DNA from 3 places in the Pseudalkalibacillus sp. R45 genome. Region 2 is predicted to be linked to each of the others. Evidence: riboswitches for the same ligand, from Rfam matches in the RefSeq annotation. Region 2 holds a riboswitch; each other region holds the start of a gene.

Region 1 (10,888 bases), on a different contig from region 2:
TGTAAATTCAAAATAAGTACCCAGGTGGTAATCCAAAATAGATATCAGGGTGATGATGGCGACCAATAGAAGAAACGTAATACCGATGATTTTCATCTCGAAACCCTCCGTCCGAAACTGTCCATCTTTATTTTCTTCAAAAAAAATTTTTCTATGACCTTACGACTTACAGTGGAACGAAAGTAAGCTTTTTCACTTTTTTCGAAGAGGTTTTCATTTCATTTTAGAGAATATATAATTGTAATATTGTCGAAAAAACAACATGAGAGAGGCTGACCTTTTTGAGTCAGTTCTCCCATCAATATAGAGACGCAGTTTCTTCATGTGTAAGGAGAAAGGGGTATCAAGCCAGGCGATGAGCTATATGCTGCAACAATTAGACGAAGAAAAAGTATTTAAAGATCCTGTACACAGATACATCCACGTACGTGATCGTATCATTTGGGATTTGATCGGAACGAAGGAGTTCCAGCGTTTGAGAAGGATCCGTCAACTCGGCACCACGTTTTTGACGTTCCATGGCGCTGAACACAGCCGGTTCAGCCATTCGCTCGGGGTGTATGAAATCGTTCGTCGGATCATTGAAATTTTTCAAGGGCGACCTCATTGGGACGATGATGAGCGCATCCTCTGTTTAGCAGCAGCACTTTTACACGATGTCGGACATGGCCCCTATTCACATTCCTTTGAAAAAGTATTCAATCTTGACCACGAGGATTTTACACAATCGATCATTCTAGGGGATACAGAAGTAAACAGCGTCTTAAAGAGGGTCGAGGATGACTTTCCGCGTAAGGTTTCCGAGGTCATCGCAAAAACCTATGAAAACAAGCTTGTCGTCAGCATGATCTCAAGTCAGATCGATGCAGACCGGATGGACTACTTGCTTCGTGATGCTTATTTCACGGGAGTCAGTTATGGTCAATTCGATATCGAACGGATTTTGAGGGTCATGCGACCGAAAGAAGACCAGGTCGTCATCAAACATAGTGGCATGCATGCTGTAGAGGACTACATAATGAGCCGTTATCAAATGTATTGGCAAGTCTATTTCCATCCAGTGACGCGAAGTGCGGAGGTCATCCTGTCGAAAATCCTCCATCGTGCAAAAGCACTTTACAAGGAAGGCTATACGTTTAAATTAGAGCCGATCCATTTTGTTTCGTTATTCAACGACAACGTCGATCTCGATGACTATTTCAAGCTCGACGAAGGGATCATCCAGTTCTATTTCCAGGCCTGGCAGGATGAAGAGGATGTGATTCTCAGCGATCTTTGTGAGCGCTTTTTGAATCGACGTCTGTTCAAGTATATGGAATTCAACCCAAACGTCCATATGGAACATTGGCATAGGCTTTATACGTATTTCGTCAAAGCTGGAATCGACCCGGATTATTATTTGATCGTTGATTCGTCATCCGATCTTCCTTATGACTTTTATCGTCCAGGTGAGGAAGAAGAACGCCTGCCGATCCACCTTTTGATGAAGAGCGGGGAATACCGGGAACTGTCTAGAGAGTCTACCGTGGTCGAAGCGATTTCAGGTAAAAAACGGACCGATCACAAGTTGTATTATCCATCAGATCTAGTAGAAAAAATAGACGATGAGGATCTAAAGAGAAAAATCAGTGAAATATTAGAATTTTAGGAGGGGATTCTTCGTGCTTGAGCATCATGCGCGGTTGGTTGCATTGTTCGATTATGCCAGAGAGGTCGTAGGACGGAAGAAGCTTCAGAAAATGGTATATATCGCTAAAAAGTTGAACTTTCCTTTTGGAGAAAAATATCAGTTTCATTTTTATGGGCCATATTCAGAGGAATTGACCTTGCGCGTCGAAGAACTTTGTAATCTTGGGTTTATCGAAGAGACGAGAGAAAAGGTATCAGGCTATTATCAGTATCGCTATACACTGACAGGTGAGGGTGAACAGTTCTTAAAGCATTATGACCTGGATCTGGAGCCGTTGAAGGAGTGTGTTACATCGATGAATGAACAGCCTTCACGCATCCTTGAGCTTATTTCAACCATCCTTTATTTCAATCACCTTCCGAAAGAAGAGGTAGTTGAAAAAGTACAAGTCGTCAAACAAAAACAGAAATATACGGAAGAAGAAATCGAAGAGGCATTCCGATATATCGAGGATTTGAAAAGCCAAACGGTTGTATCGTAAGGCGAACATTTGAAAAAACAAGGCTGTTTTCGCAAACGTTGTTGCTCTTGCACTTAAAGAAAGTATAAAATACTTTCTTCAGTATAAGGGCAACTAAGGCTCGACCTATAAAAGGCTTGGTCTCGCCAAGTTTTCTTTAAAAGTCGTTGATTTCCGCTCCAGGATGCTCGCTTTCCGCGGGGCGTGCGGTGAGCCCGCAGGACAAGGAAAGCTTCTGGAGCGTTACATCACACGAAGAAAATGCGATTTTCATTTTCGAGGAGTCTCGCACCTTGCTCTTCAATCAACTTGGACAAGGTGAGTTTTTAAAATTGACTCAAACGCAACAATCTTTTAGAAAAGAGCAAAAATTAAATAGGCATATCGGCGACGTTTTCTATCGCCGAGTGCCTTTTAATATGGTTTGTTAAATAGGAGCAGAAATATTAAAAATCATATTGACAAACACTACATTTAGTGAGAATGTAAGATTAACAACACAATATATTGATATTATTCAAGCGACAGGTGTCTCGTTAGGAGACTTGATAGGGAATCTGGTGAGAATCCAGAACTGTCCCCGCAACTGTAATTGTCGACGAACGGAATATGCCACTGTATAAGAGAGTCTAGCAATAGGTGCTTATATGGGAAGGTTCCTAGTAGGATGAAGCAAGAGTCAGTAGACCTGCCTGAGCTTGAGTGTTTCAATTCTTCGGGGATTGAGGGTTGAAGCGTGGACGGCTATTCAGTTCGGGCGTGGATCTTTTTTTTAAGGTCCCTCTCAATGTCATATCGTCTCCGTTTCAACCACTCGATATCCGGGTGGTTTTTTTACACTTAAAGAAAGTATAAAAATACTTTCTTTAGTATAAGCGCTACTAAGGATCAGCAGCGCCAAGGCTTGGCTTTGCCAAGTTTTCTTTAATGGATTCATAGAAATGGAGGAATGGATATGTCGACTTTACTGAATAAAAAGCGCTTGCCGAAACGTATCATCGATCTTACTGAAAAGCTAGCAGATCGATTTCCACAACTGGATATAGCGGATTTCACCGAGAAAACTGCACTGCAATGGGATGAGACAGATAAAAAAGCCCTGGTCAACCTGTTGCTGCTCGAAGGGATGGCACGAATCACACAAGAAGAACCGGATTGGACGTATGTCTGCTCCAAAATCCATCTCCACTCTCTTTATGAGGAAGCGGCACATAACCGTGAACAAGCACCGGGTTACGGAAACTTCCATGGGCTGCTGCAATCTCTCATCAAGAAAGGGCTGTTTGATAAGGAACTTCTCAAAAATTATACAAAAGAGGAAGTGGATGAGCTTGATGCCGCCCTTGTACCTGAGCGGGATGAGTTGTTCACATATGCAGGGATTCGAATGTTAGCCGACCGTTATCTAGCAAGGGATCATGATCGTCATTTGTACGAACTGCCTCAGGAACGCTGGATGGTCATCGCGATGACATTGATGATGCCTGAACCGAAGGAAAATCGGCTTCAACTTGTAAAAGAAGCGTACTGGGTGCTGTCCAATCTCTACATGACAGTCGCTACACCAACGCTTGCAAATGCCGGGAAAGCTCATGGGCAGCTCAGCTCGTGTTTCATTGATACAGTCGATGACAGTTTACGTGGAATTTATGACTCAAATACAGATATCGCGATGCTCAGTAAAGCAGGTGGAGGTATCGGAGTCTACCTTGGTAAGATCCGTAGCAAAGGGTCTGACATAAAAGGTTATAAAAACACTTCATCCGGGGTGATCGCCTGGATGAAACAACTGAACACGACAGCCGTGAACGTCGATCAGCTCGGTCAGCGGAATGGTGCTGTGGCAGTCTACTATCCTGTGTTCGGAAAAGACATTTTCGCATTCCTCGATGCCAAGTTGAACAATGGTGATGAACGGCAGAGGACGCATGATTTGTTCACGGGCGTTGTCATCCCAGATCTCTTCATGGAAAAAGTAGAAAACCGTGAAGAATGGCATCTGTTTGATCCACACGAGGTTAAGAAACAGATGGGATTCGAGCTTGATGATTTTTACGATGAAAAAGAAGGTGAAGGGAGCTTCCGGGAAAAGTACGAACAATGCGTCAATCATCCGTTGCTTTCACGGGAAACAGTTCCGGCGATCGATATCATGAAACGGATCATGATCAGTCAGCTTGAAACTGGCGGGCCGTTCATGTTTTACAAGGATACGGTGAACCGCCTTAATAACAATCATCATGAAGGCATCATCTATTGCACCAACCTTTGTACGGAAATTACGCAAAACCAATCAGCAACAACTGTTGAAGAGGAAACGACTACAGATGGAAAAATCATCATCACAAAAACACCTGGTGATTTCGTTGTCTGTAACCTATCAAGTCTCTCTCTTGCGAAAGTCGTGAAGGAAGAGGTGCTGGAGCGGGTCATTCCGATCCAGGTGAGGATGCTTGATAACGTCATCGAGCTCAACAAAAATAAAATCGAAGTGAAGCAAGCGATCTTGACTAATGACAAATACCGAGCGATCGGATTAGGGACGTTCGGCTGGCATCATCTTCTCGCACAGGAAGGGATCCGCTGGGAGTCGGAAGAGGCGGTGGCATTCGCGGATCAGCTCTATGAAAAAATCAATTTCCTAACGATCCAGGCAAGCCATGCCCTTGCAAAAGAAAAAGGGGCTTATCCGACATTTGAAGGCAGCGACTGGAGTACAGGCGATTATTTTAAAAAGAGAGGGTATGAAAGTGCGGAGTGGTGCAATCTAGCTGAAAACATCCAACAAGATGGCGTCCGGAACGGTTGGCTTCTTGCAGTTGCACCGAATGCCTCGACAAGTATCATTGCAGGCTCCACTGCGAGTATCGATCCGATTTTTAAAAAGCAATATGCAGAAGAAAAGAAAAACTCGAAAATCCCTGTGACGGCTCCAGACTTGTCACCTGAAACGACCTGGTTCTACAAGAGTGCGTATGATATCGACCAAAAATGGAGCATCCGCCAAAATGCGGTGAGGCAGCGTCATGTGGATCAATCGATATCGTTCAATCTTTATGTACGGAATACAGTAAAAGCGAAAGAACTTCTAGACCTGCATTTATCAGCCTGGAAATCTGGATTGAAGACGACATACTATGTCCGGTCCACTTCCCACGAAGATGTAGAAGGGTGTGATTCTTGTGAAAGCTGATGCGACTGAAACCTTGAATCTGAGAGAACTTTATGTGCCAGAAGCCCCGAACGCCTCCACGGGAATCTTGAATGGTCAAAGCTCGAATGTCTTGAACTGGGACGATGTTCGCTATACATGGGCTTACCCGTTGTATAAACAGATGCTTTCAAACTTTTGGACACCGTTCGAGATCAATATGTCAGGTGATCGCAAGCAATACGAAGAGCTTTCAGCAGACGAAAAAGAAGCCTTCAACAAAATCATCGGTTTGCTCGCATTTCTCGACAGCATCCAGACAGATTATGCGAACAGGGTGGCCGGTTATTTGACAGATTCGAGTTTGACGGCATTGATGACGGTCCTTGCCTTTCAGGAGGTCGTCCACAATCAGTCATATTCTTACGTTCTTTCAAGTCTTGTCGATAAAAGGAAGCAGGATGAGATTTTCGAGTATTGGAAGCATGATTCAGTCTTACGGGAGCGGAATGAATTTATTATCGAAGGCTATGAATCATTCGTGAAAAACCCGACACCGGAAACGTTCTTAGAGTCAATCGTCTATGACGTCGTACTAGAAGGGTTGAACTTTTACTCAGGCTTCAGTTTCTTCTATAACCTTGCAAGGAACCAAAAAATGGTGTCCACTTCGACGATGATCAATTACATCAACCGGGATGAACAGCTCCACGTCCATTTGTTCACGAAAATCTATCACGCTGTCATAGAGGAATTTTCTTTAGATCCGATAGAAGCACAGCATTTTGTCAGGAAAACATTCGAAAAAGCGACAGAGCTTGAAATTCAGTGGGGGAATTACATTTTAGGAGATCGGTTCCCTGGCATCACGTCATCCGAACTTGATTCCTATATCAAATTCATCGCAAACAAGCGGGTGAATCAGCTTGGAGCTGAGCGACCTTATCCTGAACATCGCAAAAATCCGATGCCATGGATCAAAGCCTATGAATCGGTGAATGAAGGGAAAAGTGACTTTTTCGAACAAAAATCCCGCCAATATACGAAGGTTTCGGATGATAACGGTTTTGACGATCTTTAATAGAAGGCTTTATTATGATTGCTTATAGGAATCTTTATAGTGAAATTCGCGACATTCCAGCGAGAGAAGCGAAAAATTCACTAGATTGCCAAAAATAGGATAAGGAGTTTCGTGATCAATCCCGTATTACTAATAATAAGCATAATTATTAGCAGGGAGGGGTCGACGTGAGTAAGGAAAATGAAGGGAAGAAAAAGTCGGAAGTTGATGAGATCCAGTATTCCGATCTGATTGGTGATATCATCAAACGCGCTGAACAGGAAGGTGCTTTTGAGAACTTGAAAGGGAAAGGTAAACCCCTGAAGTTGGATGGGGACCATTCGTATAATCCTGACCGTCTGTTGAATAAGGTGATGAAGGACAATAATATCCTACCGCCATGGATCCAGATGGAAAAGGAAATTGAGCGGATGAAAGAAGAATTGGCGTCCTACTCAAGTGAATATAACATCCGGAAGTCTGTCGAGGAAATCAACAAGAAGATTTTCAATTACAACCTGACTTGTCCTCCACCTGCACAGAAACGAAAATTGAAGATGGAGGATTACTTGCCAGCGGAATAAAATGCGTTATGTAGATAATTTTTCATTTTTGTAGATGACACCCCCATTTTTGTAGATAATTTCATATTTTTTGCATTTACCCTCGATTTTTGTAGATAACAAATGGTTTTCACATAGGTGACCGGAAGCATCCTCACTTTGAGATCTCGAAATGCTCATTTTTTCCTAAAAGTACAGCGGATTTCGTGAATTCAAAATAGAAATTATCTATTTTCAATCAAAAAGACCTGAATGGAAACATTTCCTTCCATCAGGTCTTTCGTCTTTTAACTCCAGGTCAGCAATGAAATGGTATATCTACTGCTTTTTGTAATTCCTCGGTACATAATCAGGATAATCACTGATGATGCCGTCGACACCTGCATCAAGAAGCGGCTGGACGTCTTCTTTTGCCCGAACTGTCCAGGGCATGACTCCCATGTAGAGAGAATGGATACGATCGACTAAAGCACGATCGATTTGATTTTTGTGCGGATTCACGTAATCGGCATACGACTTGAATTCATTCAAGGAATCATCTGTAAGATCGAGATAGTTGGAAGTAAGCACACCGATCGGAACTTCAGGTAAAAGGTTGTGGAAGGTCTTCATCGAATCGAAATCAAAAGACTGTACAATGACGGAATTGTTTTCTGGCTTATCCATATTCCGTTCCTTCAATACTTCAGCCACTTTTTCTTCAATTCCAGGGTAGTTAGAAGGGGCCTTCAGTTCAATCAAGAGTTTTGTTTTACCACGCATTCCATCCAACACATCTTCAAAAGTTGGAATCGGCTCACCTTCAAATTCAGGTGCAAACCAGCTTCCTGCATCAAGAGCGCGAAGCTCTTCGTATGTAAGGTCACTTACTTTTCCTGTGCCGTTTGTAGTCCGGTCTACAGTAGTATCATGAATGACGACGAGTTCCCCATCCTTGCTCATTTGTACATCCAATTCAACGTAATCTGCTTTCATCTCAAACGCTTTCCGGAAAGCAGCCATCGTATTTTCCGGCGCATAGCCTGCAGCTCCGCGATGTGCCACATTTTCAACATGCCCATGACTTACAGCAGCTGCGCGTTCGATCGGTAATGCTAGAAAAACTGCAACGATAGATAAAGTGAACAATGCCATTACGAGCCTTTTTCCTGTAAAAGTAAACATACGCTCATCCCCATTCAGTTAAGTTTTGAATACAGTACCTACACTAACGGGGCTCTTTTAACATGGTATGAACCTGAATATAATTTTTATGGATGAAAAGGGGTACAAAGGCCGAGAGTTTGTTAAGGGGATGTTGACTGTAGGCAATTCGTGGCAATAACGCAAAAAGACAAGTTTCATAAAATAGGCAAAAGGAAAGGAATCGCCCATAAGCGATTCCTTAGATCAACTCTATTAATGTGGCACATAAGCCAATTGGATGAAGAATAAGACGGCGAACAACATGACGAGAGGATGGACTTCACGCCATTTGCCTCGTACAATTTTCAAAAGCGGATAAGAGATGAATCCGAGTGCGATTCCTGTTGCAATGCTTGATGTAAGTGGCATCGTCAATATGATCAGGAATGCCGGGAATGATTCGTCAAAGGTGTTCCAATCGATTTTCGAAAGACTTGACAGCATGAAGCTACCAACGATGATCAAAGTTGGAGCAGTGATTGCAGCGAGTCCTGAAATCGCCCCTACGAGTGGAGCGAAAAACATCGCAACGATGAATAGGAAAGCGACGACCATGTTGGTCATTCCGGTACGACCGCCCGCAGCAACACCTGAAGACGATTCGATATATGCACTTGTTGGACTTGTTCCGAAAATCGCTCCAACAGAAGTAGCGACAGAATCCGCCAGCAGCGCTTGACGTGCACGCGGCATCTTGTTTCCTTTCATCAAGCCAGCTTGTTCAGCTACCCCGATCATCGTACCAGTCGTATCGAAGATGGTAACGAGCAGGAATGAAAATACGACTGCATAAAGACCAAAGGTGAACATATCCCCTATAGCAGTAATCGGGCTTCCGAAAATGAAAGCATCCGGCATCGATGGTAAACCAACGACGCCATCCTTAAATTCAAGCTGTCCAGTGAAATACGCAATCGTTCCAGTGACAACCATCCCCAAGAACAGGGCACCGTTCACATTCAACGCCATCAGGATCAGTGTTACAGCTAACCCAACTAAAGTTAAAATGACCTGCGGCGAGTGGAGATCCCCTAATCCGACAAGGTTCTGTGGATGGGAAACGACAAGACCGGTAAGCCTTAACCCAATGAAAGCGATGAATAATCCGATTCCTGCAGTGATTCCGTACTTCAGGTTCGAAGGGATCGCCTCAATCAGTTTTTCACGGAAAGGTGTCAGCGATAGGATCACGAACAAAATACCGGCAATGAATACAGCCCCGAACGCTACTTCATAAGAGACACCCATACCACCGACGACAGAATACGCAAAGTAGGCGTTCAACCCCATTCCAGGCGCGATCGCGATCGGATAGTTGGCGAACAGCCCCATCCAGAGTGTTCCCACGACAGTCGCAATGATTGTCGCCATGAAAACAGCATCGAAAGGTGCACCGGCCTCACTTAAAATACCCGGATTGACGACGACGATATAAACCATTGTCAAAAATGTCGTCAAACCAGCAATTAATTCGGTTTTAACGTTAGTTTGGTTTTCTTGTAGCTTAAAAAAGTTGGTAAACATAAGAAATACCCCCGAAATACGAACAATTATAATAACCATCCATAATAATATTCGTTTTTAATTGAGAATGCAAGAGGTAATCCGTAATCATTCATAAGAATTGAATAGTATGATAAGATAAAACCATACATTTAAGAGGATGTTCGTATTAAAACATATACTTATAGAGGATAATAGGAGGTTTTGGACGTGAAAGATCTCTTTGATAACAATAATAATAATAACGATGGTAATAAAAAGCCGAAGAAAAAACAAGGATTTACAATATTAAGCGGAGATTCTACGGATGGTCACGGCGGTTACGGTGTCGGAACGATCAATCTCAACAACCTGACGCCGATCTTTGTCGACCCTGCAGATGAAGAAGTGTTCGTCGATATGGGAGCATTGCATGCTAGAAGCTCGGTCGAGAAACGAATCAAATTTACGGCGAAACGTGAAGATGCGCCGAATCCGAAACTGTACTGGCTCGTATGGGTGATGGTTGATTCTTCAAGTGAAGGACCATTTTACGCTGGATTAGGAGCCTGTGAACTCCAGGTCGATGCAAAAGCAAGACGAGGCTATAAAAGCATGCCTGAACACGTGAACAATATGGATAAAGCACTTAAGAAAAAAGTCGTCACCGACCATATGGACGAAAAATCGAAAGCATTGTTGAAGAAGTTTTTAATCGAGTATAACGAGGAATTCTGGGAACGGGCGAGTGAGGAAGTAAAGAACGCCCTTTAACTCCCGGGTACAGCCTTTCTGCAAGGCTCTTTTCTAAAAGATTGTTGCTTTTGAGTCAGTTTTAAAAACCACCTTGTGCAAGTTGATTGGAGAGCAACTCCTGCGGGATCAGCGTGCCTACTACCTGAATAATCTCCTCGCAAGGCATGCGACGAGGAAGCTCACTTCGACAGGACTTTCTTGTAGACGCAGGAGCACAAATGCTTCCTTGAAAAGGAGACTCCTGAGGTAGTAAGGCGACTCACCACACGCCCCGCGGAAAGCGAGTATCCTGGAGCGGAAATCATCGACTTTTAAAGAAAACTTGGCGAGACCAAGCCTTTTGTAGGTCGAGCCTTAGTTGCCCTTATACTGAAGAAAGTATTTTATACTTTCTTTAAGTGCAAGAGCAACAAAGTTTGCGAAAACAGCTTTCTGCCAAAACGTTGTAACGGAAATTTCTTTGAACAGTTTTTGAACAAAATGTGAAAAACCTGTGCGTTGGACTTGAAATCGAGTAAAATAAAAACTAGTTTTACACACA
Region 2 (10,888 bases):
CGTTATCGTCCTTCCATTTCGCTGAGAAAAACCTTAATTCCATTCCTGACCCTATCGAAACAGCGGAATTCCACTATAAACTAGCCTCAGTTTACTCACAACATATGAAAATACTTCAATCCATCCAGCATACTTACAAAGCTTTAGAGATTTTTCAACAGAATGAGCATTACCGGTTACGAACAGCAGATTGTAAGAATTTGCTCGGAACAAATCATATCCTCCTTGGGAATTACGAACAGGCGAATTATCATTTGAACAAAGCTTTGGAGTACGCTCAGCATGTCCAATGTCGAGAGACGGAATCCATTTCTCTACAAAACTTGGGATGGATGTACTCCAGAATGGGAAATCCGAATGAAGCAATCGAGTATTTGACAAAAAGCCTGGAGTGGATGGAGGAGGAGAAACAATATCACTATCAGATCAAAACCATGTACATAATGGCCAAGCAGTATTTCAACCTCGATGAAATTTCAGATGCCTTGTACTGGGTAGACCGATGCACTGACATATGTCGACACAATCAGGATTCTGAATATCTTAGCAAGCTAAAGATTCTTAAGAGCAAACATACAATGGAGCTTTCAGATTACATGAACGTGCTTAAGGATGAAATTTCTTTCTTTCTCGACAAAAAATATTGGGGAAATTTAGAGGAATTCAGTCATGATTTGGCGAAATATTATGAAAAAGAGAGAAATATTAGGGATGCCATGAAGTATTACAAACTGGTCATCCACGCCAAAAACAAATTAAGCTAGGAGGATTTGTATGAAGAAAGTCATTGTCATGTTGTTATTGTCTTTATCGATGGTCATAACACCAATGTTCTTCAACACGACTCAAGCTCATGATGGAATTATTAAAGATTCACCTCCAAAAGCTGCACATGACGGAATCATCAAAGACTCGATCACACTAATTGCTCACGATGGAATCATCAAAGATTCCCCCACATACCACACATAATAAACATTACTAATAAATACGAAAAAACATGATTCCTCAAGTGCCGTGTCCGGCACTTTTTTCTTTTAGGCTGTTAACGCAAACTTTGTTGCTCTTGCACTTAAAGGAAGTATAAAATACTTTCTTCAGTATAAGGGCAACTAATGCTCGACCTACAAAAGGCTTGGTCTCGCCAAGTTTTCTTTAAAAGTCGTTGATTTCCGCTCCAGGATGCTCGCTTTCCGCGGGGCGTGCGGTGAGCCCACTCGCGCCTTGCGCGACCTCAGGAGTCTCCTTATCAAGGAAGCATTTGTGCTCCTGCGTCTACAAGTAAGTCCTGTCGAAGCGAGCTTCCTCGTCGCATGCCTTGCGAGGAGATTATTCAGGTAGTAGGCACGCTGACCCCACAGGACAAGGAAAGCTTCCCAGCGTTACATCGCACGGAGAAAATGAGATTTTCATTTTCGAGGAGTCTCGCACCTTGCTCGCCAATCAACTTGCACAAGGTGGCTTTTTTAAAATTACTCAAAAGCAACAATCTTTTAGAAAAGAGCCTTTACATTTAAAGAAAGTATAAGTACTTTCTTCAATATAAGCGCACAAGCTGGTGGCTTCGGAAGCAATTCACCGCACGAAGGAAAAGCGATTGCTTTTTCGAGGAACTAAGGCTCACGGCTTGGCTTGCCAAGTTTTCTTTATGACAAATTTCTTCTCCTATATCCTCTATATCCTCGTTCCCATTTTTAGGTCTATCTGCGTGTTTATTGGTATACATATCCACTCGAATGGGAATGAGTGATAAAATAGGGGTACACAACCGTTTAAGGAGGAATGATGGATAAGGAAAAAGAATTGATCAACGAAATCAGGGGATTGATCAAGAACTTTCAAAAAGATCTTCCAGAAGAGAAACGATTGGAAGTGTTTCATCAAATCATCTACCTAACGGGTCTGCTGACAAGAAAGAATCGGCATAATATATAAAAGGCGCAAACCTTTGAAAAGGTTCGCGCCTGTTTTTGTTTTCAAGTTTAATAAGATAATCCGTGTCCGTATTCGTAGAGATCAGGTATCGTGACAGGGAGTTTTCCTGTCGGGTTCACTTCTCCTGTGATGACTTTCGCGAGCGCTTTGACCGAAATATCACGATATCCGTATGTCAGAACATTAGCGTCGACATCAGGGAAGGCCATGATGTCATATGGATTCCGCATCGATGCGACAACGACTTCCTTGCCGGTTTCCATCAACTCGTTCACCAGCTGCTGTTGGGCGTCATTCAAGTTTGCGCTGTATGCGGTGACAATCACCGTCTCTGCATCCGATGCCTGTTCAACAGAGTTCGAAATTTGAGCTGCGGTCGGACTAGTATTGGTAGCATACGCTTCTGCCGAATAGCCTTTCTCCGTCAACTGATCAGCCAGTAATCCGGTATTTCCGATCGAAGGCCCAGTGACGAAGAGTTCACGGTCAGAATCAAGCGGAAGCACATCGTCGTTTTTAACAAGTGTAACGCTTTCTTCTGTCATTTGATCTGCAAGCGCAAGGTTCTCTTCTAAGCCGATGTCTTCAATCGCATCCTCAGGTACGTTCGGTTCATGGAACAGCCCGCGCTTGAACTTCAGTTCGAGAATACGGAAGACAGACTGGTTCAATCGTTTCTTTGAAATTTCGCCGCTGTTGACGGCATCTAACATAGCATTGTAAGCAAGCGGTACATTCGGAGGGTTTAGTAAAATGTCTGCTCCAGCTTTAAATGCCTCAACCGGCACACGGTCAGGAGGGACGACATTGGCTCCTGACATACCAAGACTATCGGTGATGATGACCCCGTCAAAGTCCATTTCCTCACGCAGCAAATCGGTCAAGATCGGTTTGGATAGGGTGGCAGGGAGACCTGAATCATCTAAAGCAGGAACGACAATATGCGCAGGCATGATCGCATCGATTCCTGCTTCAATTGCTGCCTTGAACGGTTTCAAATCTACCTCGTGCAACGTCTCTAGATCATGATTGATGATTGGAAGACCGTAATGGGAATCGACATTCGTATCGCCATGTCCCGGAAAATGTTTCGCGGTCGCCATGACGTCTTCGTTTTGATAGCCCGTCACTTGAGCGGCGCCCATCGCTGCCACAAGATCCGGATTTTCAGAGAAAGAGCGGACCCCGATTACAGGGTTTTCCGGATTCATGTTCACATCCAATACTGGTGCAAGGTCCATGTTGATACCAAGGCTTTTCAGTTCCATTCCCATGATTTCAGAAGATTGGCGGGCATAGTCGGTAGAACGGGTCGCGCCGAGGGCCATATTCCCTGGAAAGACGGTTGCAGGCTCTGTCACACGTGCGACGACACCACCTTCCTGGTCTGTCGCAATCATCAATGGGATTGGCATCCGCTGATCCATCGCGATATCCTGTAAACCATTCGAAAGGGCATTCACTTGTTCGAAATCAATCGGTGTACCAATGTTGCCGGTCCAGTTGAAGTAGATCACACCTCCGATATGATACTTTTCAATCGCTTCCTTGAAGTTCTTCGCCCCTCTGTTTTGATTGAGATTTGTGTCTTCATAATTCGGGTCGGTCGGCGTCTGGCCATAGACATGGATCATGAACAATTGCCCGACTTTTTCCTCGAGTGTCATGTGCTGGATCTTGTTCTGGATCCATCCTCTCCGTGCTTCCTCATCATCCCAGCCCGGCTTTGTCGGATCATCCCAGGATGCATTTGTCATCCCAGGGACTAAGAGAAAGAGCGAAATGATCAGGATCAACGTGGTTGTGCAGAACTTTTTCAAGATTCGTCATCTCCTTTCAAAATAGGTCCATTATCGCCTCGGGTCAACGTGATATCCGCAATGACAGGCAAATGATCTGAGGCTAGGGTGGATGATATTTCACTATGCTGAACGGTCATGTTATCAGACGTGAAAATATAGTCGATCCGCTTTGTAGGTGAAAGGGCAGAGTATGTAAATCCTGGCGAATCATCTCCTGCAACAGCCCATGCGTCTGTGAACATATCGAATAATGGTGCGAGTTCTGGAGCTTCCGGTGTGGCGTTCATATCGCCGACAAGGATCTTATCTCCAGCTTGTCCCTCGAAAATATTCAACATATCATCCACTTGCATCGTTCTGATCGTTGGATCGCCTCGATAGTCGAGATGGGTGACATAAAATGGGACAAGAGCGCCTTTTACATTGATGATCGCTTCAGCAAAGCCTGGCGAAAGCTTCGGTTCCGGCTCAGCATCTTGTGTTGATAGTCTTGTAATCTCTTGATTGGTGGCTTGGACAATTGGATATTTACTGAGTACAGCTACGCCAAATTGTCTTCTAGGGGCATCTTCAGAAACGGGGTCAAAATCATAGATTGGGGCGAAAAAGTAATGCATGTCCAGCTGCTCGGCAAGATCCTCGATGATGTTGTCATTGTTGCTTCGGGCTCCCCAATGGACATCAACCTCCTGCAAACCGATGATCTCGGCTCCGGACTCCTCAATGACATTGGCAATCCGATCGATGTCATAAGCGCCGTCCGAACCTGCACCAGCATGGATATTGTACGTCATTACACGGACATCCATTTCTGTACCGTTGGAAGCATCTTCGGCGAATGTCGTTCCAGTTCCGCCGACCATCCCAAACAAAATCATTCCTAACACAGCAATACGTACCAACAACTTGAACACATTCAAATTTGTCCTCTCCTTTGCTATGTAATCGCTTACATGGAAAAGTCTAGCAACAGCTGGTATAGATGTCTATACGACTATGCTCCTTAATATCCAAATATAATATGTTGAACCATGGGACTCAGGGATGAATTAAGAGGAAAGGAGAGGGAAAATGTGAGTAATGAAGTGATTGAAAAGGGATTTGATGAGGATAGGTTAACAATAGTTAATCAACTCTTTATAAAACAAGAATAGTAGCTTCATAGTTTCGGTCTATCCTTTTTAATGGATTTACATATAGAAAGGATGGAACAACTATGAAAAAATTATTGAGAAATGGCGTTTTGGCTGCAGCACTTGTAGGTATGGGAACGACGTTAGTATCCCCGGCGACAGCTGCTGATCAAAGTACCGAAAAAACAGGTTTGAATCCGAATCAGATTTTGAATGTTGCACACCGCGGAGCTTCAGGTCATGCGCCTGAACATACCCTTCCGTCTTATGAGTTAGGGGAAAAGATGAAGGGCGATTATGTGGAAGTCGATCTTCAAATGACAAAAGACGGTGAGCTGATCGCGATGCACGATGAAACGCTCGATCGTACCACTAATGGCACTGGTCTGGTGAAGGATCATTCGCTTGAAGAAATCAAACAACTCGATGCTGGTTCATGGTTCAACGAAAAGTATCCTGAAATGGCGAAGGAAGAATATGAAGGGGTACAAGTTCCGACTCTTGATGAAGTGATCGAGAAATTTGGGAAAAGTGCCAACTACTACATCGAGACAAAATCCCCGGAAGTCTATCCGGGAATGGAAGAAAAACTCCTTGAAACGCTAGAGGAACATGGTTTGACAGGACCGAACAATCCTTCCAGCCAGGTGATCATCCAGTCTTTTAGCCCTGAAAGCTTGAAAAAAGTCCATGAACTTAATCCGAAAATTCCGCTTGTCCAATTGCTCTGGTATACACATACAGCGACAATTACAGACGCGGAACTCGAACAATACAAACAATACGCTGTCGGTGTCGGGATGAACCACGATCAGATTGATGAAGCTTATGTACTAAAGGTCAGGGAACACGACTTGCTGATCCATCCGTATACTGTAAACGAAAAAGCAGACATGGAAAAACTCCTCGACTGGGGCGTGACCGGGATGTTCACGAATTACCCGGACCGTCTCCACGAAGTATTGGAAGGCAGATAACGAATATAAGGTTTTAGGCGTCTCGAAACAGCTCAATTCGGGACAGAGAACCGCGAAATTCTCTATCTGCTGTCTCGAAACAGCTTTAATTGGGCCAGAGAAAGAGAATTGCATAAAGTCTCTGGTGGCCCGCTACGACTTCACGAAAACCCATATAACCAAAAAAGGCTGACCCAAACACCTATGAATTTGGATGTTTCGGGTCAGCTTTTTTATGCTTTATCTTTCATTGACTAAAATCTTTTGAGTTTCTTTCTCCCGAATTTGTCTGGCTGCTTGGATCATGTTCGTAAGAGCTGCAGTTGTTTCACTGATTCCCCGTGTTTTCAATCCACAGTCCGGGTTAACCCAGAATTGGCGGGGATGGAGGACTTTCAATGCCCGTAAGATGTTTCTTTCGATTTCATCGACCTCGGGAATGCGTGGACTGTGAATGTCATATACGCCCAGCCCGATCCCCTTTTCATAAAACTGTTTCTCAAAGTCTACAATCAATTCTCCATGGCTTCGAGCTGTTTCAATCGAAATGACATCTGCATCCAATTGGTCGATGGTGTCCATGATTTCCCCGAACTCGGAATAACACATATGGGTATGGATCTGTGTCTCATCTTTTACAGTACTGGTAGCAAGCTTGAATGCATAAACGGCATCCTCCAAATATTGTTTTTGCTTCTCGGTTTTCAATGGTAACCCCTCACGTAATGCAGGTTCATCAACCTGGATCATATGGATCGCCTGTTCTTCTAAAAAGCTGATTTCTTTTTGCAATGCCAGTGCGATTTGTTTCGTGACATCAAACCTGCTTATATCTTCCCGGACAAAGGACCAATTCAAGATGGTTATAGGTCCAGTCAGCATTCCTTTTACCGGTTTATCTGTCAACGATTGAGCGTAGCTGATTTCTTTTACGGTCATCGGTTCTGTCAACGCTACATCTCCGTAAATGATCGGCGGTTTCACGCAACGGGAGCCATAAGATTGAACCCAGGCGAATCTAGTAAAGGCAAAGCCATTCAATTTTTCCCCAAAGAACTCAACCATATCGTTGCGTTCAAATTCTCCGTGTACCAATACGTCAAGACCAAGCTCCTCCTGACGATGGATCCATTCATTTATATTATCTTCAATAAAAGCGTTATACTCTTGATCGGACCATTCACCTCTACGCCATTTCTGTCGCGCTTGTCGGATTTCTGTTGTTTGCGGGAGACTGCCAATCGTGGTTGTCGGCAATAACGGAAGCTTGAAAAAGCCTTCATGGATTTTTTGACGTATAGAAAAGTGTGTTCCTCTTTTGGGTTCTACACCTTTCCAACGCTCCATTTCTTGTTGGACGTCTTGACTATTAATGGCAGGTGATTTCAGCAGTTCTTCTCGACAGCGTAATTGCTCTTTTATTTTTTCTTTAATCGCATCTCTTCCATAATTCAATCCCTCTGTCAAAACAACTACCTCTTCAAGTTTCTCATCAGCGAATGATAGGGCGTTTTTCAGGGCAGGATCCAATTCCTGTTCAGTTGTGACCGTGACTGGAACGTGCAAAAGGCTGCAAGAAGGTTGGATAATTAAACGCTCTTTACCGACTTCTGAAAGGACGGTTTCGAGCACTCCTATTGTTTTATCCAGATCGTTCCGCCAAATATTGCGACCATTGATCACGCCTGCTGCAAGGGTTTTATCGCGTGGAAAGCCGTGTTTTTTCAGTGCTGCTAAATTCGCTCCTCCATCATGGACGAAATCAAGACCAATTCCAGAAACGGGAAGGGAGACGACCTCTTCATAATGAGATACAGCCTCATAATAGGTCTGAAGCAGGATTTTTATGCTCGTTAGTTTGTTGTCAATGGTTTCATAGACGTGTTTGAAAGTGTTGATTTCTTCAGCTGTTAACGTAGTTGCAAGGATCGGCTCGTCGATTTGTACCCACTCAGCACCAGCGCTCTCAAGTTCTTGCAGCACTTGTATGTAAAGGGGAACAAGTTTATCGAGTAATTGGTTGAAATTTTTTTCGTCAAACCCTTTTGCTAATTTTAAGAATGTAATAGGGCCGAGGATGACCGGCTTTCCGTTAATCCCAAGATCTTTAGCCTCCAGAAAATAGGGGAGTAAGCGGTTTTCTGTAAGCTCTGGCTTTGCGTCAGGTCCGATTTCAGGCACGATATAATGGTAATTGGTGTTGAACCATTTGGTCATTTCTGATGCAACGGCTTCCTTATTCCCACGGGCGATATCAAAATAGGTTGCTAAAAGGACATTCCCTTGTTGATGATGAAAACGGTCGGGGACAAAGCCGAACATCACAGCTGTATCAAGGACATGATCATATAGACTTAAGTCACCGACAGGAATCAGGTCGATCCCGATCTCTTTTTGCTTTTTGAGATTATGGATTCGAAGGTTCTCTAATTTAGTTGATAGTTCATTTTCAGATATATTACCCTTCCAAAACTTTTCCAGTACTTCCTTCCATTCTCGTTTTTCGCCTATTCTTGGATAACCGATTGATGAACTTGCTGCTTTCGACATGTTCATTCCTCCCATTTCATAGTTTGGACAATAAAAAAGAGCTCTCCCATGTAAGTGTCTGAACCTCTCCGTAACTACCAACAAATTTTTGATTTAAATGTTGGTTTGGAGGTCTGACACTGTTCACATGGAACAGCTCCTGTTTTGACAGCATGATCAAACTCAGCCTGTGATGACAGACTGATACCGTTAAAACGCTCAACACCTCCCTATTCCTCGTAGGTTCTAGTGCAATCAACAACAGGCAGGTCTCCTGACTTATGATCTTCACATACCTGCGCCTTCCCATCTTTATAAGATAGTGACATCTGGCAGGCTGCTCCCAATTACAGTGGCGGGACCGTGCCGGATTTTCACCGGACTTCCCTTTTAAGTTGAATAAGCTCAGTAAACGTATTCAACACCTGAGTGATCTACAATATTCAGTTTCCGTGTATATGAAAAAAACCTCTATAAGAGAGGTTTACATACACACCTCTCTTATTTCTCAAAGCATATGCTTTGCTGGAATTGGCACCACAATCAACACATATATATGCTGATAGGTTGCCGGGTTTCATCGGGCCAGTCCCTCCACCACTCTGAATAAGAGATACGATTTGATTGATTAAGAGCATACTAGCATTGAATAATTGACCTGTCAACGACCGGATCAATAAAAATCAACTGTAAAATGACAACAATCGAATGGCTTCGGGGTAAATTGACAATCAATCTAAATCGGAATATAATTTGGTTGGTTGACCAAATTATTGGAGTGAGATGATGAAAAAGGATGACAAAAGACAACGACTGATTGATGCTGCGTATAAAGTGTTTGCTCGTAAGGGTTTCAACAATGCATCCATTAAAGATATTGCAAGAGAAGCGGAAATTACACCTGGTCTAGTCCATTACTATTTTAAAAGTAAGGAAGAATTGCTGATCTCTGTCCAGAATAGCATTCAAAAAAGCTACCAGCAGCAATATGCTGGGAAGGAAACGCACGAGCTTAACTTGCAAGAAACGTTAGAGGAAATCAAATCACGTGTTGAAAATGATCCTGACTGGTATCGATGGCGATATGAATTATTTTCACTTGGTTTGAAAGACGAAAAACTTCAGGAAGAACTGGCTTCAATCCTCGAAAATGGAAGAAAAAGCTTATCTATGCCCATGAAACAGCATACAGAAATGAATGGGAAAGAAGATCAGCTGGCTGCCATCCTGCTGGCATGTTTCGATGGACTTGCCCTACAAAAAATGGTCTATAAGGATTTCGATCTCGAGGGTGCTTATCAAAGTCTAGCAGAAATGCTCGAAATCTATTTTTAAAAATAGGTTTCTATTTTTACACAATATTGGTTGGTTGACCAAATAAAAATGGTGGGTGAATAGGTTGTTACGAATAGTAGTAGTTTTGTTGATTTTGTTTGCTCCAAATGTGGCACTAGCAGAAGAAGAAAAGTCCCAAAAAGAGTTGCTTGAGAATTTTATGGAAGAAGCGATGGAAGAATACAAGATTCCTGGAGCATCTTTAGGTGTTGTCCAGAACGGAGAGGTGACCTTCAAACAATCTTTTGGAGAACAGGGAAATGGGGAGCCTGTGACAAATCAAACACTTTTTACGATAGGGTCCGTGAGTAAGCCGCTTACAAGCCTCGGTATCATGAAGCTGGCAGAAAAAGGAGAGATCAATCTGGATGTGCCGATCGATACTTATATTTCCTTTGATTATGGACAATCGGATAGTCGATACGAAATAACCATCAGGCAACTGCTGTCTCACACAAGCGGAATCGGTACATATGAAGGCCTTCAAGTAGCCGATCACAATTTGAGAGGGAAAGAAGCGATTGCAGAAGCTGTGGCAGTACTGGAACCAGTCGAACTCAATGCTGAGCCTGGGGATATCCATCAATATAGCGCTGCCAACTACTTGCTGCTTGGAAAGATTATTGAAGAAGTGTCAGGGATTTCTTTTGCAGAATATATGCAAAAGGAAGTGTTTGCAAGCTTGGGAATGGATCGAACTTTTGCTACATATTCAGAGGCGGAAAAATCAGGCTACCAACCTGGTTACCAATCGTGGTTCGGAAAGCCGGTCAAAAGCGATCTTTGGTTTGATGACAGCGGCGCTCCTTATGGGTATATGGCCTCTACAATAAATGATATGACAACGTTCATTACAAGATTGGCAGATCGAGAGAGTTTGTTATCTGAACCTTATGGAACGATGTATTTTTCCCCGGAGGTCCATAGGAAAGAGGATTACTACTATGGTTTAGGCTGGAGAATGAACACCAATGACAAGGATCCTTTCATTTTCCATGGCGGAGAAACGCCGGATACAAGGGCAGAATTATTCATCAGCCAATCTAAAGATTATGCCTTTGTATTACTTACAAATAAGAATAATTTTTCAGAAGTCATGCAGACGATCCACATGAAAGAAGGAATCAGATCAATCATTGAAAAGCAAGAAGTGATGCCGTTACCGGAAATGAGCTACAAAATGCAACGGCTCACGCTA
Region 3 (10,888 bases), on a different contig from region 2:
TGAATATTTAAACAAAACTTTAATAGTATATTAACACTCAGTGGGTACACTGAAGTTGTAAGGTAGCAGTGCAAAAAAGGTAAGGAGTGGTTGTTTGAGTCCTACGACTGAACGTATGTTGAACCGTGTTAAAGCGATCTATATGTTTATCAATGAAAGTGGTACGGTCACAACACAACAGCTTGTCGACGAATTCGGTACGACACAAAGAACGATTCAGCGAGATTTAAACGTACTAACGTACAATAATTTGGTGTCAAGCCCAACAAGGGGAAAATGGCAAACGACATCTAAAAAAGTGAAATTAGCGTAAATGAAAGAACCTGGCAAAGCCAAACCTTAACCTGGCTGAGCCATATAAAGGTAAAGAAACTGGCCCCAACCTCGATAAACCATTGAGATTGGAGCCAGTTTTTTTGATTTATCTTCAGCATTCACCGCTTGCTACCTTGGATAGATTTCATTCATACTCTCAACAAGGTGGTCTTTAAAGTGATTTGGTACGATGATATGGTCTGGACCCCAGTCCATCGTTTCTTCCAGACGCATGAACCGGTTCTCTTCGGATACAAGCTTCGCCCAGAATCCTTCCGCAAGCGCCAGACCTACGACCCTTCTGTGATCCCAGTCAATGACGACATCAATCACTTTCCCTAATGTCTCATCGCTTTCTGTCTTGACTTTTTTGCCCACGATTGACGAGGTTGCAATCGACTCGACTGGATCATGAAGCTGTTGTTCGACTCCTGTTATACTCACATAATGCTCTGTCAGCTCCGTCACATCTTTGAAAGAGATATACCGTGTTTCTTTGTTGTAACTTTTTGAAAAGGTATCGTCTGATGTTACTGGCGGAGTATTTGTAGCAGCTTGACCTCCAGCACTATTGACCACATTGTCCATGGATGACTCGACACGGTTCGGCTCATCAAATTTTTCCGGATTCTTTTCTACAAAAAGAAGATAATCTAAATCATATGTTTTCTTATTTAGAAGCAAATCCTCTACTTTTCTTTTCGAAGATTCTTCATTTTCATTCGTTACGATTTTCTGATTCAGGATATCTTTACCGAATATCAGCATTTTAGATTCTCCTTTTTTTTTCAAGTATGTTTGATTAATACCCTTCTGCAGCGGGTATAAAACTCTCAGGGACTTGGAGAATCGTTTTCTAACAGTTTGATTTCATCTGTTGTTAGCGGTCGGTATTGCCCCGGCGAAAGGGACGGGTCCAGCTTCAATGATCCCATTTGCAGTCTTTTCAAATAAGTGACCTTTTTACCGACTGCTTCAAACATTCGCTTCACTTGATGAAATTTGCCTTCCATAATCGTCAACTCAATTTCAGAGTGGGTATCACTCATGAGGATTTTCAGCTCAGCTGGCTTTGTTACATATCCATCATCCAGCTCCACACCCTTTTTAAAAAGGAAACGATCGTCTTCAGTTACAGTGCCATCGATTTTCGCATAGTATGTTTTCGGCACGTGCTTTTTTGGAGCCAGCAACCGATGGGAAAGCTGGCCATCGTTCGTCAAAATCAATAAACCCTCAGTATCTTTATCAAGACGGCCTACTGGAAATGGTTTATGTAAAGCCACTTCTTCCCATAAGAGATCAACGACCGTCCTATGATGATTGTCTTCCGTAGCAGATATGACCCCATTCGGTTTATTCATCATTACATAGATGTGTTTTACATAATGAACAATCTCCTCACCGACTGTGATCGTATCCGTTTCAGGTTCAACGTGAGATTTTCCATCCTTCAAGATTTCACCGTTCACTTTTACCAGACCGTTTTTCAGCAGTTTCTTAACTTCTTTTCGACTTCCGTAGTTCATATTTGCTAATAACTTGTCGATCCTCACGCAATAACCTCCCAACAAATGTAAAATTGTAGCTTATTTTTTCCATTTAAGTGTATAATAAAATAAAAATAGTCCAAAAGGAGGGGTACCATTGAAACGATCAATCGGCTTACTTGCTACAGGCAGAAAAAAATTGGACCATCCTGCACCCGTGCTTGAATTTTATACAAGCCCATTGTTCCAAAAATCAATGCAGTATGCAAAAGAACATTATGACCGTTTCTATTTTTATAATGCAAAAGACGGACTACTTTTACCCAATCAGACATTGGAGCCCTATGATCTGTCTATCAAGACATTTTCTATCATGGAAAAGAAAGTGTGGGCAAGAAATGTAATCGATACATTTTTGAAGTATGAATCCCCTGAAGAGGTCATCGTCTATCTCCATGGCGGTAAAGTATATCGAGATCATTTGGAGCCGCAACTCGAGCAAAAGGGATTTGAATATGAGATACCAATGAAAGGGCTTGGCATCGGTCAACAACTTGCCTGGTTTGATAAACAATTAAGCAACTCAGAATAAAAATTCATTTTTAATGCAAAAGAAAAGGCCTTTCGGAAAAAAGGCCTTAATTTGATCGTGCTTTTTTACGTTTGAAAATTCGTTCGATCCGATCTCCGAAAATGTGTTGTAGGAGCCCCGAGAAATAACTCATATAGAGATAGACTCCTGCTCCTGCCAGTACACTTATCAACAGGACGGATAAGGAAGTAAACGTACTTCTATAATCAGTTCCTACGATTGATTCAATTCCCCATTTAGCAAGAATAACCGCAATCACCATCATTCCTATGAACATTCCAATCAAAATAGAGCGTTTGAATACAGGTCTGAATTGATATTTAGCATACTTTTTGATGATTACGACATTGATTACAATTGATAATAGATAGCCTAGATTGGTTCCAATGATTGCACCAGCGATACCTATGTTCGCAATCAGGATATAGTTCAGGCTCAATTTCACGAAAATCCCCATCAACAAACTATATACGGCAAATTTTTGTTTGTTGATCCCCTGGAGGATGGCTGCTGTTACTGTGAACAGCGCAAAGACGATCGCCGTTGGTGCATACCATGAAAGAACCATGCCTCCGATTTCAATGTTGTTCGAAAATAACAACGAATATGCTGGCAATCCAAGCAATGCCAGTCCAATACCAGCCGGCACAGTCAAGAAAAGTACGATTTCAAATATCTTCGTGATTTGACTTTGCAGGACTGTAAAGTCTTTTTTCGTGTACAGCGTAGTGATCAAAGGAATGACCGTCAACGCAAGTCCAGTCGCCAATGAGACAGGAATCATGATCAATTTTTGAGAATACATCTGTAATACGGCATAATAGGACTCTGCTTTTCCATAACCATAGCCGAGTCCGTGTTGCAGAGCTTTAGTGATTGTCATCATATCGATTAATTGATAGATCGGGATCGCCAACCCAACTGCTACAAACGGTATCGCATACTTAATTAATTCCTTATACATTTTCGGCAAGGAAATCTTATGATCCACACTATCTTTCAACAATTTATTAAGATGCGGCTTCCGCTTTTTCCAGTACCACAGTAAAACAACCAGTGATGCGAACGCACCGATAAATGCGGCAAATGTTGCGAATCCTACAGCCGTACTTACTTCGCCCTTGAATACGACCATGACTAAAAATGCACTGACAAGGATGAAACCGATCCGTACGACTTGCTCGATTACCTGTGAAAGTCCTGTAGGCCCCATTGACTGGAATCCCTGGAAGTAGCCTCTGATCAAGCTCATGATCGGTACAATGATAAGCGCTGTAGAAACTAAGCGAATCACCATGGTTACGTCTTCTAAAGAGTTCCCTCTAGTTCCACCTCTGCTGACCAGTATGCTCGCAATCCATTCAGCCAGGGAAAACAACAGTAGAAACGCGAAGAAACCACTGATCGACATCACCAGAAGTCCTGATTTCAAAAGCCGTCTGCCGGTCACATAATCCCCTAACGCATTATATTTCGACACGAACTTCGAGACCGCTAACGGCAGTCCCAGAGTGGAAATACTTAAGAAAACCGTGTAGGGGGTGTACGCATAACTGTAAAGTGCCCCACCGGAAACCTTATCCGTTTCCACTAACCATTCGAACGGGATGACAAAAATCAACCCTAGAAATTTAGAAAAGAAAGTAGCCGCTGTTAAAATCAACGTGCCACGTATCAACTTTGACATATAACGTTCCAACTCCCAATGCCATTTCGTATAATCCTATGTATTTTACCATAGTATGATAGCTTTCGCTAAAGCTTTTCTTTAAGGTGTCGGTCTTGGAGTGAACTCTATGTTCGGCAGCCATAATAATGGTGTATCATCGTCCATTTCCTCGAGCATCGTCGAGGTCAAAGCGATATGAAAAAGAGCTTGAGCCTCTTGCTCTAGAAGCAGCTTACCGGCATGATCATTTTTGAAAAGCAGTGCACGCTCTTCTCCGCTGTTAAGTTTGAAACAAAACACATGGCCCTCCATCCCCTCGTCATATAACCATACATAAGAATACCCTCTATTGTCGATTTGAACGAGTTGATCAAATTTTGGAAACGATAGTAATAATACAGGAGTTTCTCTAAAGGTGGTCCATCCGCCATCTTCTGGCATATAAGCTTCTGTCACAGATGGGGTGTATTGATTGTCCATAGATCGAACAAGCCTCCTTGCTCTAATTTTTATAACATTTGGAACACGTACTATAAACATGGTATCTTACAGAGGAGATAAAGAAAACATGGCAAAGCCAATCCTTGGTGAAGGCTGAGCCATAGTTGCACTTATACTGAAGAAAGTGTTTTATACTTTCTTTAAGTATAAATAAAAGTAGGTGTACTTATGAAATACGATGTCATTATCATAGGCGGCGGTCCTTCAGGCTTGATGGCAGCTGTTGCAGGTGCTTCAAACGGTGCCTCCGTCTTATTGATCGATAAAGGAGATAAACTTGGCAGAAAGCTTGCCATTTCTGGCGGTGGCCGGTGTAATGTCACAAACCGGCTTCCGATTGAAGAAATCATCAAACACGTGCCTGGAAACGGCAAATTCCTCTACAGTGCCTTCAACATCTTCAACAATGAAGACATCATCTCCTTTTTTGAAGGGCTTGGTATCCGTTTGAAGGAAGAAGACCACGGGCGCATGTTCCCTGTGAATGACAAGGCGCAGTCTGTCGTTGATGCCATGCTTAAGAAGATTAAAGAGCTGGGTGTCGACATCCGTACAAAAACCGACGTCAATAAAGTGATCTATGAAGGAAAAAAAGCAAAAGGAATCAATTTGAAGAATGGCGAAAAGATATTTTCCAGAGCAGTGATCATCGCAGTTGGAGGTAAATCTGTACCGCATACAGGTTCCACCGGGGATGGTTATGCATGGGCAAAAGATGCTGGCCACATGATTACTGATCTTTACCCGACTGAAGTTCCGCTTACTTCGGATGAAAGATTCATTAAAGAAAAGACCCTTCAGGGATTGTCCCTTCGTGATGTCGCCTTAAGTGTCCTGAAACCGAATGGTAAACCGATCATCACTCATCGGATGGACATGATCTTCACTCATCTCGGAATATCCGGTCCCGCAGTACTCCGCTGTAGTCAATTCGTCGTCAAAGCATTGAAAAAGAGTAAAGATGGGTATGTCTCAATGAATATCGATCTCATGCCGAACAAAAATGCAGAAGAAATTTTCCAGGAATTGATGGCTATGTTGAAGGGAGAACCGAAAAAGGCGATCAAGAACGTTTTGAAGGGATGGATTCCAGAGAGGTACCTCCACTTTTTGCTTGAAAAAGCGGGAATCAGCCTTGATACAGTCTACAGTCAACTCTCACATACTGCTTTACGCGAGTTCGCCAAATTGGTAAAGGGCTTCACGTTCAAAGTGAATGGTACATTACCGATTGAAAAAGCTTTCGTAACGGGCGGAGGGGTTTCGACAAAGGAAGTGGAACCGAAGACGATGCGGTCAAAATTCGTTCCGAACTTGTATTTTTGCGGTGAAATCCTGGACATCCACGGCTATACAGGAGGCTACAACATTACGTGCGCGTTCGTGACCGGACATCTTGCAGGCACGAATGCAGCAAAAGATTAACTTAGAGGGAGATTGGGATATGGGGTACAGTTACAAAGGTGAATACCTTCTTTCAATGGATCAAAAAGAAATGGACCTTCACTACATCCATCACTATCTAAGCGAAGAATCTTATTGGGCAAAAGGGATTGATGTTGAAACGGTTGAAAAATCCGTCCAGAACTCGCTTTGTTTTGGTCTGTTCCAAAATGGGAAACAGGTCGGGTTCGCTAGAGTTATCACGGACTATGCGACGTTCGGTTATTTGGCCGATGTGTTTGTTGATGAACGCCATCGAGGACAGGGTCTATCCAAATGGATGATGTCTGAAATCATGACTCATCCTGATTTACAAAAGTTAAGAAGATTGATGCTAGTTACGAAAGATGCTCATGGACTTTACAAACAATTCGGTTTCGAAGTTTTGGACAACGATGATAATGGCTTGATGGGTATCCGAAGAAAAGCTGAAGAGGTATATAGGAGTCGGGGACAAAACTATAACTGCCAACAGAAAAGATGAACCATAACATGAAAGACGAAAAGCGTAGGCAACATCCGTAGACTCCTGGGGGAACAGCACGAGTCGAAGAACCCGGAAGAAAGCGGTTTGTGCTTTCTGAGGAGGCTGAGGCCGTGCCCGCGGAAAGCGAAGGTTGTTGACGAAGCGGTGCCTTCATTTATTGATCACTAAAGAAAATCTGGACAAATTGTCCCGGTTTTCTATTGAACAAAATTCATTTGTCCCAGCCTCATTTCTTTTACATGCGACAGTCTGCCATCCCGGTAGATGCACAGATAGTCAGAAGCTTCTTTGCCTTGCAACATATCGGGGAGAAAGTGCCTGATGTTGCTGACGACTCCCTGGTTATCTTCATCAAGCACCCAGGACAATTCCTTCCAGTCCAGGATCCCTTCATCCATTTTTTCAGGAGTCGGATAGGTGACCTCGTCTGATATGTTTACGATAAAAACATGCATTCCCCCGATTTCCTTATCGTCAACTTCCCAACGGACGATTCCCCCATAATATGGCGAAGAGATACGATAACCTGTTTCCTCTGACACCTCACGGATGACGCTTTGTTCAGGGGTTTCATCTAGCTCGAGCTTTCCACCGACCCCATTCCACAAGCCTTTGTTCGGTGCTTTGTTGCGATTGAGCATCAAAACTTGAGATCCTTTTATCAGAAAACATATACAAAAGCGAATCATGTCTTCACACACCCAAACCGTTTTCCTATTAGTCTATCATTATTCCATCCATCATGCCCGATAAAGGATCATTGCTGAAAAACTGTAAAGAGATTCGAAGTCTTCCGTGTCTTCATCAACAGCCATCGAGACTTCGTACTTAATATCAATGAACTTTGATTCATGCAGCTGGGTGAGAAATTCATTGATCTCGTCTTCTAGATCCTGCTCATGTTCTGCTTCAAAGAGTTTGACCTGCAACAAAAAAACACCCCCCTGAATTATACGTTCAACGTAAAATTCACCCGAGGGTGCCTGAAATCCTTTGACGAAAGACTTCTACTTTTGTCAGGAAACCGTTACATAATAAATGAATCGATCTGTTTTCCGCTTTAAAATCCGCGCCGCCATGGCTGCAACATACTTGGATTCTGCAATAACGACGATATCCCGATCGCAGATTTCTTCCTCTTTGGTCGTCCGGGACAGGTAGGACAGCGGAATGTTTTTTGTCATGATCGGAAAGGGATTCCGATAAGAAGATTGATAATCACGCACATCGATCATGCAAAAGTCATTCTGGTCTACAGCCTCTTGTTGAAATGTTTTCAGTTTCATAAAAGGAAGTAGATAGGAGAAGAAGATGTATATAGCTAACACGAACAGGGTTACTCCCCAAATCATCTCTCCGTTTCCCCTTTCTCTTGATAAATTATTTTGTTTCGCCTTCCCACTCAAGCATGCCGCCTACCATGTTCTTTACTTTAAAGCCTTGCTCTTGCAAGAACAGTCCTGCATTTTCACTGCGTCTACCCGAACGGCAAACCATGATGTGTTCTTGATCTTTTTCAATTTCCTTTAAACGGTCGGGAATTTCCATCAAGCGGATATGCTTCGCTTCAGGAATCTTCCCTGCTACCACTTCTTCATCTTCACGAACATCTATGATGGAGATTTTCTTCCCTTCCTTCAAAAGCTTTTCAACTTCTGCAGGCGTAATCGTATTTAGTTCATTTTCCATGCTCAACACCCTTTCAATATCTATATCATCATGCTTTATTTTGATCATTCCGCCACTTATTTTACGAACTTCACTAACAAAAGTAAAGGAATTGATTTCAGATTTTAAGATGGAAGTAAAGATCGAGGTTTAATTACAAAATACGGAACTTTATCGACGGGAATTTGAAGTTCGTCGATAAACCGAAAATTTCAAAAGTAAAAGCCAGCTACAATAGCAGCTGGCCTAAAATATTCAACGGATCATCGCTCTTCTTTTGCGATTTTCTTTTCGCGCGGGTGCGGTCTGATAAAGTCGCCTTTCCTCTGGTGTTTCAGGAATGACCTTCGGAACTGGCATCGGTTTCCCAGCTGAGTCCACTGCGACCATTGTCAGAAAAGATTCTGTCGTCAGCGTCTTTTCGTCAGTTAATAGATTGGATGAGAACACTTTCACGTAAACTTCCATAGATGTCCTGCCGGTAGACGTCACAAAAGCTTCAAGCCCGAGAGCATCCCCAACTTTAGCAGATGACAAAAAGTCGACCGAATCAATTGATGCTGTTACAACGACACTGTTTGAATGCTTCATCGCAGATAGTGCTGCTATCTCATCAATGTAAGATAAAACCTTTCCTCCGAATATCGTCTGTAGATGATTCGTATCCGGGGGTAAAACCAATTTTGTCTGAATAATTCTCGAACGTTCAACTGGATATGCTTCTTCCATTCTGACCCCTCCATTTTACAATAATAAAAGCACCTTCCACCAAAGAAGATGCCGCTTAAAGTCGAAGAGGATCAAAACCAGCTACAGCATGGTACTTCCATCGTCGTTCTTGCACGTAACACCCTCCTATCTCCCGTAGGAATTTCTGTGTTCTTCCTTATGGCAGGTCTCCTGGCTCGGCTTCATCAGTTCCAAAGCTACCCTTCCCATTCCCTGGAGGAACAGTGGCATGTTGTTGGAACCTCGACCTTACAGTGGCGGGACCGCGCCGGCCTCTCACCGGCTTCCCTATTAAGAACTGATCCTGAACATCAGTCCACCATAAAGCAAGGTATGAAATTATACTTACACTTACCCATTATAGCATTTCAAAAAAAGATTGACCTCGTAATCGAGATCAATCTCTACAAATATTAATTTGCGACGATGTTGACTAACTTGCCAGGTACTGCAATGACTTTGCGAACCGTTTTACCGTCGATGTTTTCTTTTACCTTATCGTCCGCCAATGCAATCTCTTCTAATTGACCTTTATCAGCGTCTGTTGGAACCATCAATTTCGCTCTGACTTTACCGTTGATTTGGACGACAATTTCCACTTCATTCTCTGTAAGCTTCGATTCGTCGAACGATGGCCAGTTCGAATACGTGATCGTTTCAGTATGACCGAGCTTCTCCCAAATTTCCTCTGCGATATGAGGAGCAACTGGAGACAACAACTGGATGAATCCTTCCATCAATGGTTTCGGCAAAACATCCTGCTTATACGCTTCGTTGATGAAGACCATCATTTGGGAAATCCCAACGTTGAAGCGTAACTCCGCAAAGTCGTCAGAAACTTTTTTCACCGTCTGATGATAAACCCTCTCAAACTGCTCGTTCGGCTCTACATCTTGAATTTTACCAGACACCGTACCGTCCTCTTCTACAAATAGACGCCATACACGATCCAAGAAGCGTCGGGAGCCATCCAATCCATTTTCAGACCAAGCAATGCTCGCATCAAGTGGTCCCATGAACATTTCGTAAAGACGTAACGTGTCTCCACCATGTGTGTTCACGACTTCGTCCGGATTGACAACATTCCCCTTCGACTTACTCATCTTCTCGTTGTTTTCACCAAGGATCATGCCCTGGTTATAAAGACGCTGGAACGGCTCTTTTGTTGGAACCACTCCGCAATCGTACAAGACTTTATGCCAGAAACGAGCATACAACAAGTGAAGTACCGCATGCTCTGCTCCACCGATATAAAGGTCGACCGGAAGCCAATGCTTCAACTTTTCTTCTGAAGCAAGCTGTTCGTTATTATCTGGATCGATATAACGAAGGTAATACCAGCAGCTTCCCGCCCATTGCGGCATCGTATTCGTTTCACGGCGTCCTTTTTTACCGGTTTCAGGATCGACGACATTCACCCAGTCTTCGATATTCGCAAGCGGTGACTCGCCAGTTCCTGAAGGCTTGATGTTGTCTGTTTTCGGAAGCGTCAATGGCAACTCTTCTTCTGGAACAGCACTGCTCGTGCCATCTTCCCAGTGGATAATCGGGATCGGCTCCCCCCAATATCGCTGACGGCTGAACAACCAATCGCGAAGACGGTAGGTCACTTTCTTTTCACCTTTACCGTTTTCTTCAAGCCATTGGATCATTTTCGCAATCGCTTCTTCCTTTTTCAAACCATTGAGAAAATCGGAGTTTACAAGCTCCCCATCTTCTGTATACGCTTCCTTCGATACATCTCCGCCTTTGACGACTTCAACGATCGGAAGTTCAAATTTTGTAGCGAACTCATAGTCACGATCGTCATGTGCAGGAACAGCCATGATTGCGCCAGTTCCGTAGCTAGCTAGTACATAATCGGCAATCCAGACAGGAATTTTTTCACCGTTTGCAGGGTTGGTCGCGTATGCTCCTGTGAACACACCTGTCTTCTCTTTGGCTAGTTCAGTACGCTCCAAATCACTCTTCGTTTCGATTTCCTTTTTATAAGT

The links. Region 2 has a riboswitch for cobalamin ahead of metE (5-methyltetrahydropteroyltriglutamate--homocysteine S-methyltransferase). Riboswitches for the same ligand answer to the same signal wherever they lie in the genome.
Region 1: linked by a shared signal. The riboswitch ahead of ACTWQL_RS17270 (ribonucleoside-diphosphate reductase subunit alpha) and the one ahead of metE (5-methyltetrahydropteroyltriglutamate--homocysteine S-methyltransferase) in region 2 are both predicted to bind cobalamin.
Region 3: linked by a shared signal. The riboswitch ahead of ACTWQL_RS19130 (acyl-CoA thioesterase) and the one ahead of metE (5-methyltetrahydropteroyltriglutamate--homocysteine S-methyltransferase) in region 2 are both predicted to bind cobalamin.

The regions. Positions count from the first base shown of each region.
Region 1 is NZ_JBQQCL010000011.1:39,342-50,229, reverse strand. Features, by position in the region: gene ACTWQL_RS17290 (hypothetical protein) at 1-96, opposite strand, end outside; gene ACTWQL_RS17285 (HD domain-containing protein) at 356-1,648, shown strand; gene ACTWQL_RS17280 (YwgA family protein) at 1,662-2,171, shown strand; gene ACTWQL_RS17275 (hypothetical protein) at 2,360-2,581, shown strand; cobalamin riboswitch at 2,659-2,860, shown strand; gene ACTWQL_RS17270 (ribonucleoside-diphosphate reductase subunit alpha) at 3,106-5,343, shown strand; gene ACTWQL_RS17265 (ribonucleotide-diphosphate reductase subunit beta) at 5,333-6,382, shown strand; gene ACTWQL_RS17260 (DnaJ family domain-containing protein) at 6,550-6,945, shown strand; gene ACTWQL_RS17255 (glycerophosphodiester phosphodiesterase) at 7,243-8,088, opposite strand; gene ACTWQL_RS17250 (NCS2 family permease) at 8,323-9,633, opposite strand; gene ACTWQL_RS17245 (YwhD family protein) at 9,823-10,365, shown strand; gene ACTWQL_RS17240 (hypothetical protein) at 10,362-10,508, opposite strand.
Region 2 is NZ_JBQQCL010000010.1:17,526-28,413, forward strand. Features, by position in the region: gene ACTWQL_RS16420 (response regulator aspartate phosphatase) at 1-764, shown strand, start outside; gene ACTWQL_RS16425 (hypothetical protein) at 775-972, shown strand; gene ACTWQL_RS16430 (hypothetical protein) at 1,319-1,528, shown strand; gene ACTWQL_RS16435 (hypothetical protein) at 1,786-1,935, shown strand; gene ACTWQL_RS16440 (glycoside hydrolase family 3 protein) at 1,983-3,755, opposite strand; gene ACTWQL_RS16445 (endonuclease/exonuclease/phosphatase family protein) at 3,752-4,651, opposite strand; gene ACTWQL_RS16450 (glycerophosphodiester phosphodiesterase) at 4,954-5,847, shown strand; gene metE (5-methyltetrahydropteroyltriglutamate--homocysteine S-methyltransferase) at 6,067-8,376, opposite strand; cobalamin riboswitch at 8,603-8,797, opposite strand; SAM riboswitch class I at 8,854-8,968, opposite strand; gene ACTWQL_RS16460 (TetR/AcrR family transcriptional regulator) at 9,142-9,690, shown strand; gene ACTWQL_RS16465 (serine hydrolase domain-containing protein) at 9,755-10,888, shown strand, end outside.
Region 3 is NZ_JBQQCL010000014.1:54,102-64,989, reverse strand. Features, by position in the region: gene ACTWQL_RS19190 (DeoR family transcriptional regulator) at 95-313, shown strand; gene ACTWQL_RS19185 (PRC-barrel domain-containing protein) at 445-1,083, opposite strand; gene ACTWQL_RS19180 (pseudouridine synthase) at 1,149-1,871, opposite strand; gene ACTWQL_RS19175 (DUF6884 domain-containing protein) at 1,963-2,397, shown strand; gene ACTWQL_RS19170 (putative polysaccharide biosynthesis protein) at 2,444-4,084, opposite strand; gene ACTWQL_RS19165 (hypothetical protein) at 4,166-4,546, opposite strand; gene ACTWQL_RS19160 (NAD(P)/FAD-dependent oxidoreductase) at 4,736-5,992, shown strand; gene ACTWQL_RS19155 (GNAT family N-acetyltransferase) at 6,012-6,494, shown strand; gene ACTWQL_RS19150 (NUDIX hydrolase) at 6,695-7,186, opposite strand; gene ACTWQL_RS19145 (sporulation protein Cse60) at 7,238-7,429, opposite strand; gene ACTWQL_RS19140 (rhodanese-like domain-containing protein) at 7,514-7,783, opposite strand; gene ACTWQL_RS19135 (rhodanese-like domain-containing protein) at 7,878-8,186, opposite strand; gene ACTWQL_RS19130 (acyl-CoA thioesterase) at 8,421-8,894, opposite strand; cobalamin riboswitch at 9,039-9,233, opposite strand; gene leuS (leucine--tRNA ligase) at 9,308-10,888, opposite strand, start outside.